Tardiphaga sp. 709: one gene and its partner. The protein of the gene in region 1 interacts with the protein of each later gene in a pairwise test. Links are inferred from orthologs where the notes say so. Each region holds a gene or a part of one and is shown in the gene's direction. Other genes may lie near its edges. The genes, in order: glp and mobA.

Region 1 (3,249 bases):
GTGCCGATCCACCAGGTCTGGCGCAGTGTGAGGTCAGCGACAGGCATTCCAGGTAATTCCGGCGGTAGGCCGAGGCCAGGCGCCGCCGTGAAGACGACGAAGCCGCCGAGACCCCAGAACAGCCCTTCCCGCCAGCTCACGGTCCGGCCACGCAGCGCGAAGATGCCGGCCAGCAACAGCGCGAAACCGATGGCCGTCAGGATATTGGCGCCCGTAGTGAAGGCATTGCGCTGCAAGCCCTCGGCAGGCTCCCATTCGGCCTCATGACTATGGGCGGCGGTGCCATGGTCGTGCGTATGGGCGGGCTGGGCGGCAGCCGTCGGCGCAGCAGCAGCAGCCGGAGCTTCCGCCTTGCGCTCATAAACTTCGCTTTTCTGGATCAGGGGAATGGTCCCGACCATCTGCGCGCCCGTGATGGCAGCGCCAGTGATCACGCCAGCCAGCGCTGCCGAGAAAACGATCGACCTGAAAACGGACATGTCTCAGTGGCAGGGGAATGCGTTGGCGTGGCGCGTGTCGTGGGCCGCATTGTGAACGGCGCTGATATGCGAGAAGCCGACCACACCGACGATGAACAGACCGAGCGCCATGGCCAGAACGGCCTGCACGACGACATTGACGTCGGTGGTAACGGCGGAGATCTGGGCGGTCTGGGTCTGTTGCATCGGAATCCTCGCGAAATAGAGGGCCAATTTAGCCGAGTTGCACCGGTGGCGCGACCGTTAATTTTGCATCGCGCGGGCGAGATCGCGGCTGGTCAGATGGAAATTCGTGTCCGCCGCCACCGAGGCCTGCGCGAGTTTGACACTAGCCGCCGCCTGGAACACCGCTCTGTGGTCTTGGAAATAGGCTGCGCAGTCCTCCGGCGACGGGTAGCGTCGGAGCAGCGTCCGGAACGCATGACGGTGCACCATGCACAGCCCGCGATGGCCGGATGGCCGGAATGCCAGCGCATCGACATCTGCCCGCCAGACAGGCGCTTCATCGTCGGTTGCGGCGTGGTTGTCGGTCATGATCGCCAATGTCTATCGTGTTTCCCTGCCCTGCCAAAGCGGCTGTGGTTTTGCGTCCGCTCCCGCTCTCCGCTATGACGGGCGCCCACACTGCCGGAGATCCCCGCGATGGCCCTGATGCCGGTTACCGATGCCATGGCCGCGATTCTCGCGGGCGCCGATGCGCTGCCTGAGGAGATGGTGCCGCTGGAAGACGCGTTCCACCGCGTGCTCGCTCGCGACATCGCTTCGCTGCGCACGCAGCCACCGGAGCCCATGTCAGCGATGGACGGTTATGCCGTGCGCGCTGCCGATGCGACTTTGGGCGCCAAGCTCCGCGTGATCGGCGAGATCGCCGCAGGCAAGCCGTTCGACCGCCCGCTGCAGACCGGCGAAGCCCTGCGAATCTTCACCGGCGGCGTGTTGCCCGCTGGCGCCGACGCCGTGGTGATCCAGGAAGACACCGCGCGGGATGGCGATATCGTCGGGATCAACGAGGCCGCGATTTCCGGCAAGCATATCCGCCCGGCCGGCGTCGATTTCAACGAAGGTGATGTCCTGCTCCGCTCCGGCACCCGCCTCACCGACCGCGATCTGGCGCTTGCCGCCGGCATGAACCATCCGTCACTGCCCGTGCGGCGACGGCCCGTCGTTGCCGTGCTTGCCACCGGCGACGAACTGGTGATGCCCGGCGCAGTCCCCGGCCCCGGCCAGATCGTGCTCTCCAATGGCTTCGCGCTGCGTGCATTGGCCCGCGCCGAAGGCGCCGAGGTGGTCGATCTCGGCATCGCCGTCGATACGCTGGAGGCGACCACATCAGCCATTCAGCGCGCGATCGATCTGAAGGCCGACGTGCTGATCACCACCGGCGGTGCGTCGGTCGGCGACCATGACCTCGTGCAGCAATCCCTGATCAATGCCGGCGTCGAGATGGCGTTCTGGCGCATCGCCATGCGGCCCGGCAAGCCGATGATGCACGGACGCCGCCAGGGCATGCGCGTCATCGGCCTGCCCGGCAATCCCGTGTCGTCGTATGTCTGCGGCTTCCTGTTCATGGTGCCGCTGCTGCGTGCGCTGTCCGGTCGAAACGACATCGCCCATGCGATAGAACCCGCGGTGCTCGGCCGTGACCTCGCCGCCAACGACCAGCGCGAGGATTATCTGCGCACGCGCCTCGAGACCCGCGCCGACGGCACCGTGGTGGCAACGCCGGTCGTGAAACAGGACTCGTCGCTGCTGGGGAATTTGGCTGTCGCCGAGGGGCTCTTGATCCGCAAGCCATTCGCGCCGGCCGCGGCTGCCGGCGATTCATGCGCCATCATTCGACTGCCAACCTAGCGGCGCCCCCTCATAGAACGACGCCGCGTTCGGAACTCTCACCTGCGGCATGCTTCCAAACCTTTTTCCTGACTGAGATACCTCAACACGGTTTCAGTCACTGAATTGTCACGTAACGCAGCGAGAGATCGCAGCGAAACAAGATCGGTGGACAAATGGACTATTTCAAACGCTTCAATTTCCTGTTTGCGATGCCAACATTCGACGCCGACGATCTCGAGGGCATTCGCCTCAATCAGATCGTCGATGAGATCGAGCGTTCCGGCTTCGAGGTCGTCAAGGCGCGCAAACTCGAAGACGCCACGATCGCGGTCCAGACCGACGCAGCGATCGGCTGCATGGTGGTCGACTGGGGCAAGAAGGGCCTCGAAGGCAAGACCGCGGCGCTGATCAACCTGATGCGCAAACGCGGCCTGGACTTCCCCATCATCCTGCTGATCCGTCGCAAGCGGTTCGAGGACGTCCCGGTCGAGGTGCTCGATTTCATCGACGGCTATGTGTTCCTCTCAGAAGAAACCCCGCCCTTCATCGCCAAGAACCTGATCAGCCGGTTGAAGCAATATGCCGAGACGCTGAAGACGCCGTTCTTCGGCGCGCTGGTCGACTATGCCGAGGAAGGCAACCAGCTCTGGACCTGCCCGGGCCACAATGGCGGCGTGTTCTACAGCCGCAGCCCGATCGGCCGCGTGTTCATGGAACATCTCGGCGAAGCGGTGTTCCGCGACGACCTCGACAATTCGGTGCTCGATCTCGGCGATCTGCTGACCCATGAAGGCCCTGCTTTGCAGGCGCAGAAGGAAGCCGCGCAGATTTTTGGCGCGGAGAAAACCTATTTTGTGCTCAACGGCACCTCGACCTCCAACAAGGTCGCGCTATCGGCTTTGGTCACCGATGGCGATCTGGTGCTGTTCGATCGCAA
Region 2 (3,228 bases), 5.3 Mb from region 1 along the record:
CGGCTTCCAGTTCGGTGGCGTGATGCGATAAGAGAACGCGCCAATGGTCATGAACACGAAGTAGATGACGCCCATGGCCAGGAAGGTTTGCCAGACACCAACATCGGTCGGGGTCTTGAAATAGTTCATCAAGAGGTTGGCGAGCGGCGAGCCGATCATCGCGCCGCCGCCAAAGCCCATGATGGCCATGCCCGTCGCCATGCCGCGACGATCCGGGAACCACTTCACCAACGTCGATACCGGCGAGATGTAGCCAAGGCCGAGACCGATGCCGCCGATCACGCCAGAGCCGATCCACAGCAGCCAGAGCTGATGCGTGTAGACGCCGATCGAACCGAGCACGAGACCGCCGCACCAGCACATCGCCGACACGAAGCCGGCCTTGCGCGGACCGACCCGCTCGAGCCAGCCGCCCCAGATGGCGGCGGAGACGCCGAGCAGCACGAAGAACAGCGTGTACATCCAGCCGAGGCTGGCGACCTTCCAGTTGCACGTTGTGGTGAAGAGCTCGGTGGCGAGGCTCATGCCGTCGCACACTTCCTTCGACGCGGGTGTCGTGATCGCCTGCGACAGTGGCAGCCAGAACACGCTGAAGCCGTAGGCCATGCCGATACAGAGATGGATACAAAGTGCGGCCGGTGGAACCAGCCACCGATTGAAACCTGCCGTCGCAATGATGCGTTCGCGTTCCAGCAATCCTGGCTTGGTGCCAGACAGTGTTCCGGCGTTGCCCACACTTGTCATGAAAGTTCTCCCCTGCAGCCGACCCTTCTGAGCCGGTCTGCGATTTGAAAAAGTCGCTTCGTCAATTCCCCTACGGCGCGCGGACAAGGATTCACGCGCACTCGCACTTTAGAACAGGGCCAGAAGCGACTGCGGGAGTCGATAGTCCAAAGGTATCAGGAGCGAAAATTTCTCAATGATTTCCACTGCATCGCAGCAATTCAATCGCGATTTGCAATCGCAGCATTTCGTTTTTCGATGAAGAAGATCATCACATCGCCGCTGCGTTCAGAGGTCTCGATCTGATCACCGCTCTGCTGGATCAACGCAGGGATGTCGATCACTGCGAGGGGGTCCGTGCAGTGGACTTCGAGCCGGTCGCCGACCGACAGTGCCTTCATCGCCTTGCGCGTCATCAGCGCCGGCAATGGGCATTTCAATCCGGTCAGGTCGAGCTTGGTCACGGGCATCGCGCAGTTCCACTTGGTGCAACTGCGTTATATCGGGCCAGCGCCAAATGTCATATGCAGCGGTATGGCGATGGCGAACACATATCCGGCCACTCTGGGCGCGCTTCTCGCGGGCGGTCTGGCTCGCCGGATGGGCGGCGGCGACAAGCCGATGCGCGAGATTGGCGGCACGACGATCCTGGCCCGCGTGATCGCGCGCGTCGCACCGCAATGCGACGGACTGGTGCTGAACGCCAACGGGGATCCCGCGCGATTTGCGTCCTTCGGACTGCCCGTGATTGCCGACGACGTCGCGGATTTTCCCGGCCCCCTCGCCGGCATCCTTGCGGGTCTGGAATGGACGGCCGCCAACCGGCCGGACGTCACATGGATGCTCAGCGTCGCCGGCGACTGCCCGTTCCTGCCGCGCGATCTTGTTACCCGTTTGCATCACGCCCGCATCGCGGAGAATGCGCAGCTTGCTGTTGCCTCGTCCGCAAGACAGTCGCACCCCGTCATCGGCTTGTGGGACGTCTCCCTGCGCCGTGAGTTACGGCACGCGCTCGTCAATGACGATATCCGCAAGGTCGGACGCTGGACGGCACGCTATCGTCTCGCCACCGTGGAATGGCCAGCCGATCCCGTCGATCCATTCTTCAATGCCAATACGATGGATGACATCGCGGAAGCCGAGCGGCTTGCATTGCTCGACGACCGGGGCTGACCTAAGCTCACTTCCATCACGCGGCCGAAGTGTCGCGACATATGGGAGAAACTTCATGCGCGGTACTTCGCTGTCCGTGATATCTGGTCTTGCCTTCGCTCTCCTCGCATCAACCGCCTCGGCGCAAATCTCCGACGACGTCGTCAAGATCGGCGTGCTCACCGACATGAACGGCCCGGCCTCGACGCCCTCCGGCCAGGGTTCGGTGACGGCCGCACAGATGGCCGTCGATGATTTCGGCGGCACCGTACTCGGCAAGCCGATCAGCATCATCATCGGCGATCATCAGTTGAAGCCCGATGTCGGCGCATCGCTTGCGCGGCGCTGGTACGATGTCGATCAGGTCGATCTCATCGTCGACGTGCCGGTGTCTGCCGTCGGTCTCGCTGTGCAGAACGTCGCCAACGACCGCAAGCGCCTATTCATCACCCATTCGACGGGCGCTGCGGACTTCCACGGCAAGTTCTGCTCGCCCTATACGATGCAATGGGTATTCGACACCCGCGCGCTCGCCGTCGGCACCGCGCAGGAAGTGGTGAAGCGCGGCGGCGACAGCTGGTTCTTCATCACCGACGATTTCGCCTTCGGCCATGCGCTGGAGCGCGATGCATCTGCCGTCGTCACCAAGACCGGCGGAAAGGTGATCGGCTCGGTGCGTCCGCCCTTCGGCGCGTCGGACCTCTCGTCCTTCGTGCTGCAGGCGCAGGCCTCGAAGGCCAAGATCATCGGCATCGCCGGTGGGCCGCCGAACAACATCAACGAGATCAAGACCGCCGGCGAATTCGGCGTGTTCAAGGGCGGCCAGCAGATGGCCGCGCTGCTGGCGCTGATCACCGACATCGACTCGCTGGGGCTACAGACCGCACAGGGCCTGCTGCTGACCACCGCCTTTTACTGGGACATGGACGACAAGACCCGCGCCTGGTCGAAGCGTTTCTTCGAGAAGACCAAGCGCATGCCCACCATGTGGCAGGCCGGTGTCTATTCGTCGACCATGGTCTATCTCAACGCCATCAAGGAGGCCGGCACAGACGAACCGCTGAAGGTCGCCGCCAAGATGCGCGAGAAGCCGATCGAGGATTTCTTCGCGCGCAATGGCAAACTGCGCGAGGACGGCTTGATGGTGCATGACCTGATGCTGGTGCAGGTCAAGTCGCCTGAGGAGTCGAAATATCCGTGGGACTACTACAAGATCCTCGCGAAGATTTCCGGAGAGGAAGCATTTGGACCGCCTGATCCGGCTTGTGTGTTGGGGAAGAAGTAGACGATCAACTACTTCGCCACCCCGATCTCCTTGAAATACTTCAGCACACCCGGATGGATCAGCGCCAC

The links.
Region 2: the proteins of glp (region 1) and mobA interact in binary tests that used the Escherichia coli proteins (3 or more experiments, as listed by UniProt). The link is inferred for Tardiphaga sp. 709 from one-to-one orthologs.

What each region holds. Positions count from the first base shown.
Region 1 is NZ_CP135529.1:79,774-83,022, reverse strand. Bases 297-3,225 are described here. They hold glp (gephyrin-like molybdotransferase Glp), read left to right. Parts: upstream 297-1,121; coding sequence 1,122-2,330; downstream 2,331-3,225. Other genes in these bases: RSO67_RS00390 (Orn/Lys/Arg decarboxylase N-terminal domain-containing protein), read left to right, coding at 2,486-3,225; RSO67_RS00400 (hypothetical protein), read right to left, coding at 723-1,022; RSO67_RS00405 (CbtB-domain containing protein), read right to left, coding at 483-665; RSO67_RS00410 (CbtA family protein), read right to left, coding at 297-479. Outside these bases: more of RSO67_RS00410, read right to left, coding at 1-296; more of RSO67_RS00390, read left to right, coding at 3,226-3,249. UniProt on the Escherichia coli protein: Catalyzes the insertion of molybdate into adenylated molybdopterin with the concomitant release of AMP.
Region 2 is NZ_CP135529.1:5,400,108-5,403,335, reverse strand. Bases 172-3,079 are described here. They hold mobA (molybdenum cofactor guanylyltransferase MobA), read left to right. Parts: upstream 172-1,263; coding sequence 1,264-1,896; downstream 1,897-3,079. Other genes in these bases: RSO67_RS26070 (ABC transporter substrate-binding protein), read left to right, coding at 1,952-3,079; RSO67_RS26080 (sulfurtransferase TusA family protein), read right to left, coding at 945-1,193; RSO67_RS26085 (OFA family MFS transporter), read right to left, coding at 172-744. In the rest of the region: more of RSO67_RS26085, read right to left, coding at 1-171; more of RSO67_RS26070, read left to right, coding at 3,080-3,160; RSO67_RS26065 (TAXI family TRAP transporter solute-binding subunit), read right to left, coding at 3,169-3,228. UniProt on the Escherichia coli protein: Transfers a GMP moiety from GTP to Mo-molybdopterin (Mo-MPT) cofactor (Moco or molybdenum cofactor) to form Mo-molybdopterin guanine dinucleotide (Mo-MGD) cofactor.